DNA from 3 places in the Herbaspirillum sp. VT-16-41 genome. Region 2 is predicted to be linked to each of the others. Evidence: predicted binding sites of a transcription regulator. Region 2 holds the regulator's gene; each other region holds the start of a gene.
The links. The regulator sigma-54, encoded in region 2, starts transcription at its own class of promoters, with help from an activator protein. The targets are predictions, from matches to a motif close to TGGCANGNAANCTGCTTT.
Positions count from the first base shown of each region.

Region 1: the regulator sigma-54 is predicted to act here: its motif matches at 1,016-1,033, upstream of BTM36_RS10160 (outer envelope protein).
Region 3: the regulator sigma-54 is predicted to act here: its motif matches at 1,051-1,068, upstream of atzF (allophanate hydrolase).

Region 1 is NZ_MUXB01000099.1:360,334-362,565, reverse strand. Features, by position in the region: gene BTM36_RS10165 (ABC transporter substrate-binding protein) at 1-506, opposite strand, end outside; gene BTM36_RS10160 (outer envelope protein) at 1,217-2,041, shown strand.
Region 2 is NZ_MUXB01000099.1:84,136-86,367, reverse strand. Features, by position in the region: gene raiA (ribosome-associated translation inhibitor RaiA) at 1-5, opposite strand, end outside; gene BTM36_RS08820 (RNA polymerase factor sigma-54) at 164-1,654, opposite strand; gene lptB (LPS export ABC transporter ATP-binding protein) at 1,722-2,232, opposite strand, start outside.
Region 3 is NZ_MUXB01000131.1:311,913-314,144, reverse strand. Features, by position in the region: gene BTM36_RS21170 (16S rRNA (uracil(1498)-N(3))-methyltransferase) at 120-845, shown strand; gene atzF (allophanate hydrolase) at 1,107-2,232, shown strand, end outside.

The sequences.
Region 1 (2,232 bases), 280 kb from region 2:
TCCATGCTGGTCCACTGGGTCTTGGTGGCATCCAGGCCGTTGGCCTTGGCAAAGATGGGATAGGCACGGCGACCGGCGTCGAATACCGGTGACCCCAGCTTCTTGCCGACCAGGTCGGCCGGTTTCTTGATGCCGGATTTCTTGAGCGAGAAGATCGCCGCCGGCGTGTCGTTGTAGACCATCATTACGCCCACCGGCTTGCCCGGCGCATCCGGGTTGTTGGCGGTGAATTCCATCAGCGCGGCCATGTCGGCAAAGCCCATGTCATAGGTGCCCGAGGCCACGCGGTTGACCGCATTGCCCGAGCCATTGCCGGCGTCGATGGTGACATCCAGTTTTTCCTGGGCGAAGTAACCCTTGGACTTTGCTACCAGGAACAGGGCCGACGGACCCTCGAAACGCCAGTCGAGCTGGAACTTGATCCTGGTTTCCTGGGCGGCCGCGAGGGTGCAGCTGGCGCCCAGCAGCAGGCTGATGCCGAATTTGAAGAACTTGCTGGAATGCACGGTGGACTTCCCTTCCTGGTTCGTTTGAATGGCAGATTCCCACCGGTTAAAAGCATTTAATGTGCCAAGCGCCGACCCACCCCGTTGAGCACCCTCACGCTCCCCGCGGCTCGCGGCCGCAAGTGCAATCCGGTCGGCAGGCCGGTCAGCAAGCCACTGGGCAATGATCGACAGCGCCTGGATTTTTTGTCGACAATCAAAAAATCCATTTGCGACAATTTGGTGCTTGTCTGCACCTTCATAGATAAAAATGCACTAAAAAAAATACGATGACGAGGCTGGAAGGCTTATCGGCTGCGCCTTTGCCAGTTCCCTGTCGGTTGTGGGCAGAGCGGTTTGATTGTTGACAATCGAAGTGACGGACCCGGGGTGTCGCCCGCGAGCCCTTGGGATTCGGCCCGGACTCGGCTAGGATTGCGCCCCTGCGCGGGCCGATGCCTGTCCTTTCGGGGGAAAGCGACTCGTGTTTTAGACCGCCGCAGACAAGTCAACCGAAGCCCCGGAAGGGCTGGCACGGGCTTTGCGTAATGGCTGCCGTCGGTGCGGGTGTCGGCAGTGCTGTCAGCAATTTGCCAGGCCTTATTTGACGAGTGCAAGCACTTAAGGGGGCGGATCTCGATGCTGTGGCGGGGAGAGTGCAGTACGCCGCAGGATCGAACCGGGCTCCGGGTCAACAGTCATTTTTTAGACAAGCAACACAGGGAGAAACTATGAAGACGGGTATCAAGGGGAAGTACTGGATGATGGCGGCGGTAGTCGCCTCGGCGGCATGCAGCATGTCAGCTCATGCACTGGACTGGGCGGACAACTCAATCGGCTACCGTTACGGTACCCGTTTTGCCGAGCCCTACAATTCGCAGGATATCAGCAAGAACATCGTCAACTTCCAGCATGCAAGCGGCTACAAGTACGGCACCAATTTCCTCAACATTGACATGCTGCTGTCGGATAACAAGGATGACAATGCCCGGGAATTCTACGTCGTCTATCGCAACACGCTGGATATCGGCAAGATCAGCGGCAAGGACCTGTCCTTTGGCCCGGCGCGTGGGGTTGGCCTGACCTTGGGTTTTGACTGGAACACCAAGAACGACAAGGGCTACGGGTCCAAGAAGCGCATGTGGGTGATTGGTCCGACCCTGATGATGGATGTGCCTGGCTTCCTGAATGTGAGTGTGCTGGCGCTCTTCGAAAGCAACAAGCCCGTTGGCGTGGCGAGTCGCTATGAGTATGACACGCACCCGATGCTGAACCTGGCCTGGGGTATCCCTCTGGGCGCTTCCGGCTGGGCCTTCGAAGGCTACATGAACTACATCGCGGCCAAGGGCAAGAACGAATTCGGTGGCTCCACCGGTCCCGAAGTCAACTTCGATGGCCAGGTCATGTACGACCTGGGTACCTCGATGGGCATGGGTAAAAACAAGTTGCGCGTCGGCCTGGAATACCAGTACTGGCGCAACAAGTTCGGCAACCCGTCCAACGTCCCGGGCTCGCTGGCCAAGACCCCGATGGTGCGCGCCGAGTACCACTTCTAAGCGGTCCGGTCGCTGCCGCTGCTGGCAGCATCATGGCGATGCCGGATCATTCGATCCGGCATTTTTTGTTGGCGCGCCGCCTGCGTGGCGCGAGCCGGAATTGGCTACACTGTCGGTCCCCGGGTGCATGGATGGCGCGCCCGGAACGGCGGGGCGGCAATCCCGGAAATGGATCACCCCCGGGTCGTGAG
Region 2 (2,232 bases):
TTCATACAAGACTCCTATCGTGAGGTCACTGGAGGTTCGTGCGATGCATCGTCTACAGCTGCTGTACCACGGGCACGGTCTTCGTGTCGGATGGCATGGGCACCAGGTAGGGATGCTTGCCTGAACACAGCAACGGTACTGCTACAGAAAAACTGAGGAAAGCTCAGAGGGACTTGCGGAGATTGACTGGCGGAATCTTCAACACTTCGCGGTATTTGGCGACTGTGCGTCGCGCGACCACCATGCCTTGTTCTGCCAGCATATCCGCAATCTTGCTATCGGATAATGGGGTCTGCGGGTTTTCGGCTCCTATCAACTGTTTGATCAGCGCCCGTATCGCGGTGGAGGAGGCTTCGCCTCCGGTTTCAGTCGCGACGTGGCTACCGAAGAAGTACTTCAACTCGAACATGCCGTGCGGCGTGAGCATGTATTTTTGAGTTGTCACACGAGAGATTGTGCTCTCGTGTAGACCCAGTGTATCAGCAATTTCACGCAGCACAAGGGGCCGCATGGCCACTGCGCCATGTGAAAAGAAGTTTCTTTGACGTTCGACAATAGCCTGCGCGACTCGCAAAATTGTATCGAAACGTTGCCGCATGTTCTTGATGAGCCACTTGGCTTCCTGCAACTGCGACGACAGCGATCCTTCGCCCTTGGCCTGCTTGAGCGCACTCGCATACATTGCATTGACGCGCAGCTTGGGCATGACCTCATGGTTGAGCATGACCTGCCAGCCGTTCTTTGTCTGTTTGACAATCACGTCTGGCACCACGTAGTCCGAAGCATCGCGCGCGAATTCGGCACCCGGATGCGGACGGCACTGACGGATCACCGCCTGTGCTTCGCGCAGGTCCTCGTCATCGCAATCGAGAGCCTTCTTGATCTTGTTGAAATCGCGCTGTGCGAACAGCGGCAGGTAATCCTCGACAATCCTCAAGGCCAGCTTGCGGGTGACGAAGGGCACCTTGGGCAGGCGGCGGATCTGCAGTGCCAGACATTCACCGGCACTGCGCGCACCCACTCCGGCCGGGTCCAGGCTCTGCAGCAGCTTCAGCGAGATCGACAGTTCTTCCAGATCAACGCCCAGCTCTTCCGGCAGGCGCGCCAGGATGTCTTCCAGCGGTTCCTCCAGGTAACCGCTTTCGTCCAGCGCATCGGTGAGCAGTTCCAGCAGCGCACGGTCGCGGTGCGTGCGGGCGGTGACCCGGATCTGTTCCAGCAGGTGTTCGCGCAGGGTCAGCTCATGCGCTTCCAGTTGCGGGCGGGCATCGTCGTCGTCGGGCGATTTGCCACTGCGCGCCACGTCGTCGAAGCTCCAGTCGGATTCGCCACTGACACCGCTCTCGGGGCTGTTGTCTTGATAGTCGAAACTGGCTTCGCCATCAGTAGCGGAGGGGGCTGCTTCGTTGCCGCTGTCGCCAGCGGGCTCGGCCACTCCGGTGGAGGGCGCGGAAGAGACCGCGCCATCGGCCAACAGGCGCACCGAATTGTCGAGAGCGTCGTCCAGGCGTTCGAGCAGGGGATTGTCGGACAGGATCTGTTCCAGTTCCTGGTGCAGTTCCAGCGTCGACAGTTGCAACAGCCTGATCGACTGCTGCAGTTGCGGCGTCAATGCGAGGTGCTGCGAGGTACGTAACTGGAGCGACTGTTTCATCTGTCTTTCTGGGAGCGGCGTGGCCCGCTGGTTGCAATACCGTTGTGTGGCCGATGGACGGCGGGTGCTACATGCGGAAGTGTTCGCCTAGGTATACGCGGCGCACCGATTCGTTGGCGATGATCTCTTCCGGGTTACCGCTGGCCAGCACCGTGCCCTGGTTGATGATGTAGGCGCGGTCGCAGATACCCAGGGTTTCCCGCACGTTGTGGTCGGTGATGAGCACGCCGATGCCGCGTTCCTTGAGGAAGCGCACGATGCGCTGGATTTCGATCACTGCAATCGGGTCGATACCGGCAAACGGTTCGTCCAGCAGCACGAAGCGCGGATCGGTGGCCAGTGCGCGGGCGATTTCCACGCGGCGGCGTTCGCCACCGGAGAGCGACAGTGCCTGGCTCTCGCGCAGCTTTTCGATCTGCAGTTCATGCAGCAGGTTGTTCAGGCGGCCCTCGATTTCATCGCGCGAGAGCGGCTTGCCGTCTTCCTGGCGCAGCTCCAGCACGGCGCGGATGTTGTCTTCCACCGTCAGCTTGCGGAACACCGAGGCTTCCTGCGGCAGGTAGGACAGCCCCAGCGTG
Region 3 (2,232 bases), on a different contig from region 2:
TATTTTACCAGAGTGCGTCGGGGGGATTAAAATTCAGGGTCGGCCTATGAATCGTCTGACAAGATTTTTCGATGTTTCTTGCATTTTCTTGATCTTCCTCGCCCCCAGGACCCTGCCCCATGCCTCGTTTCTATTTCCCGCACCCCCTGGCGATCGGTTCGGCCGTGGTCCTGCCCGAGCAGATCGCCCACCACGTGCAGGTGCTACGCCTGCAGCCGGGCGACACCATCACCCTCTTCAATGGCGAAGGGGGTGAATACACCGCCAGCCTGACCGCCATCGAAAAGAAGCGCGCCCACGCCGAACCCAAGACCTTCTCCCCCCGCGAAGCCGAGCTGCCCTATGGCCTGACCCTGGCCCAGGCCCTGCCCGAAGGGTCGAAGATGGACTGGATCATCGAAAAAGCCGTGGAACTGGGCGCCACCGCCCTCCAGCCGCTGGCCGCCCAACGTTGCGTGGTACGGCTCTCGGGCGAACGCGCCGAGAAGAAGCAGGCCCACTGGCAAGGCATCATCCACGCCGCCGCCGAACAATGTGGCCGCAACCGCCTGCCGCATCTGGCCGAAGTGACCGACTTCAAGCGCTGGATCGCCCAGAGCGACCTGCACCGGCGCATCCTGCTCTCGCCCCGCGGCGAGCAGCCGCTCTCCGGCTGGGCCCGCCATCACCCACCGCAGGCAGTGACGCTGGTGGTCGGCCCGGAAGGTGGCTTCAGCGAGGAAGAAGAAAACCTGGCCTGCGCCCAGGGCGCGCTGATGTTGTCCATGGGCAGCCGCGTGCTGCGCACCGAGACCGCCGGGCTGGCCGCCCTGGCTGCCCTGAATGCGGTATGGGGCGAACTGTAATCTCCGACTGACCCGACCTGCCGACCTGCCGCCTAAACGTGCAGACCCGCCGTACTTGAGGTGCAAAAACGGCGCAGGCCTCACCAATTTGTCTCATCGACAAGCTGCGCCGTCGCTCCCATGACATCCTGCCGTGCGGCAATTTCCGCCGCAAAGCCGCTTCCTGCCTGACTTTCCCCTTCCACCGCAGCGCCTGACGATGGCCTGGCACGCCTTCTGCTTAAAGATATTCAATCTTGTATTCAAGTTTGAATATCCAAAATGAACGCCACCCAGACCCCGCAACAAGCTGCCTTCCAAGCCGCCGATATCCACGCCAGCGCCGGTACGGACATCCCCACCATCGCCGCCACCCTGGCCGCCTACCGCGAGGGGCGCAGCACCCCCGGCAAGATCGTGGCCGATCTGCTGGCGCGCATCGACAGCGCCGGTCGCAACGAGGTCTGGATCAGCCGGGTGCCGGCCAAGCAGCTCAAGCAGCAGGCCGCCGCGCTGGACCTGATGCTGCAGATCAAGGGCGAGGCGGTGTTCGAGACCATGCCGCTGTTCGGCATCCCCTTCGCGGTCAAGGACAACATCGACGTGGCCGACATGTCTACCACCGGCGCCTGCCCCGAATTCGGCCGCCTGGCCAGCGAGAGCGCTACCGTGGTGCAGCGCCTGCAGGCCGCCGGCGCCCTGCTGGTGGGCAAGACCAACCTCGACCAGTTCGCCACCGGGCTGGTGGGCGTGCGCTCGCCCTACGGCGCGGTGCGCAATGCGATCAAGCCGCAGTATGTCTCGGGCGGGTCCAGTTCCGGTTCGGCCGTGGCCGTGGCGCTGGGGCAGGTGATGTTTTCGCTGGGGACCGATACCGCCGGCTCGGGCCGCGTGCCGGCCGCCTTCAACCATCTGGTGGGCCTCAAGCCGACCAAGGGACTCATCAGCGCACGTGGCCTGGTGCCGGCCTGCCGCACGCTGGACTGCATTTCCATCTTCGCCCACGACGTGGCCGACGCTTGGCGCGTGCTGCACAGCGCCGCCGGCTACGACGCCGAGGACGGCTATTCGCGCCGCCCGGCGATGCTGGGCGTGAAACGCCGTGGCTACCGCATCGCCATTCCTGATGTCTGCGAGTTCTACGGCGACACGGTCGCCCAGGAAGCCTGGGAGCGCAGCCTGGCGCAGATCGCGGCACTGCCCGGCGTGACGCTGGCGCGCATTCCCTTCGCTCCCTTCAGCGATGCCGCGCAACTGCTGTACCAGGGGCCCTGGGTGGCCGAACGCCGCGCCGCACTGGGCGACTTCTTCCTGGAAAACCCGCAGGCCATCGACCCGGTGGTGCATCAGATCACCGCCCAGTCGGACAATTACGACGCGGTGGATGCCTTCAATGCCCAGTACCGTC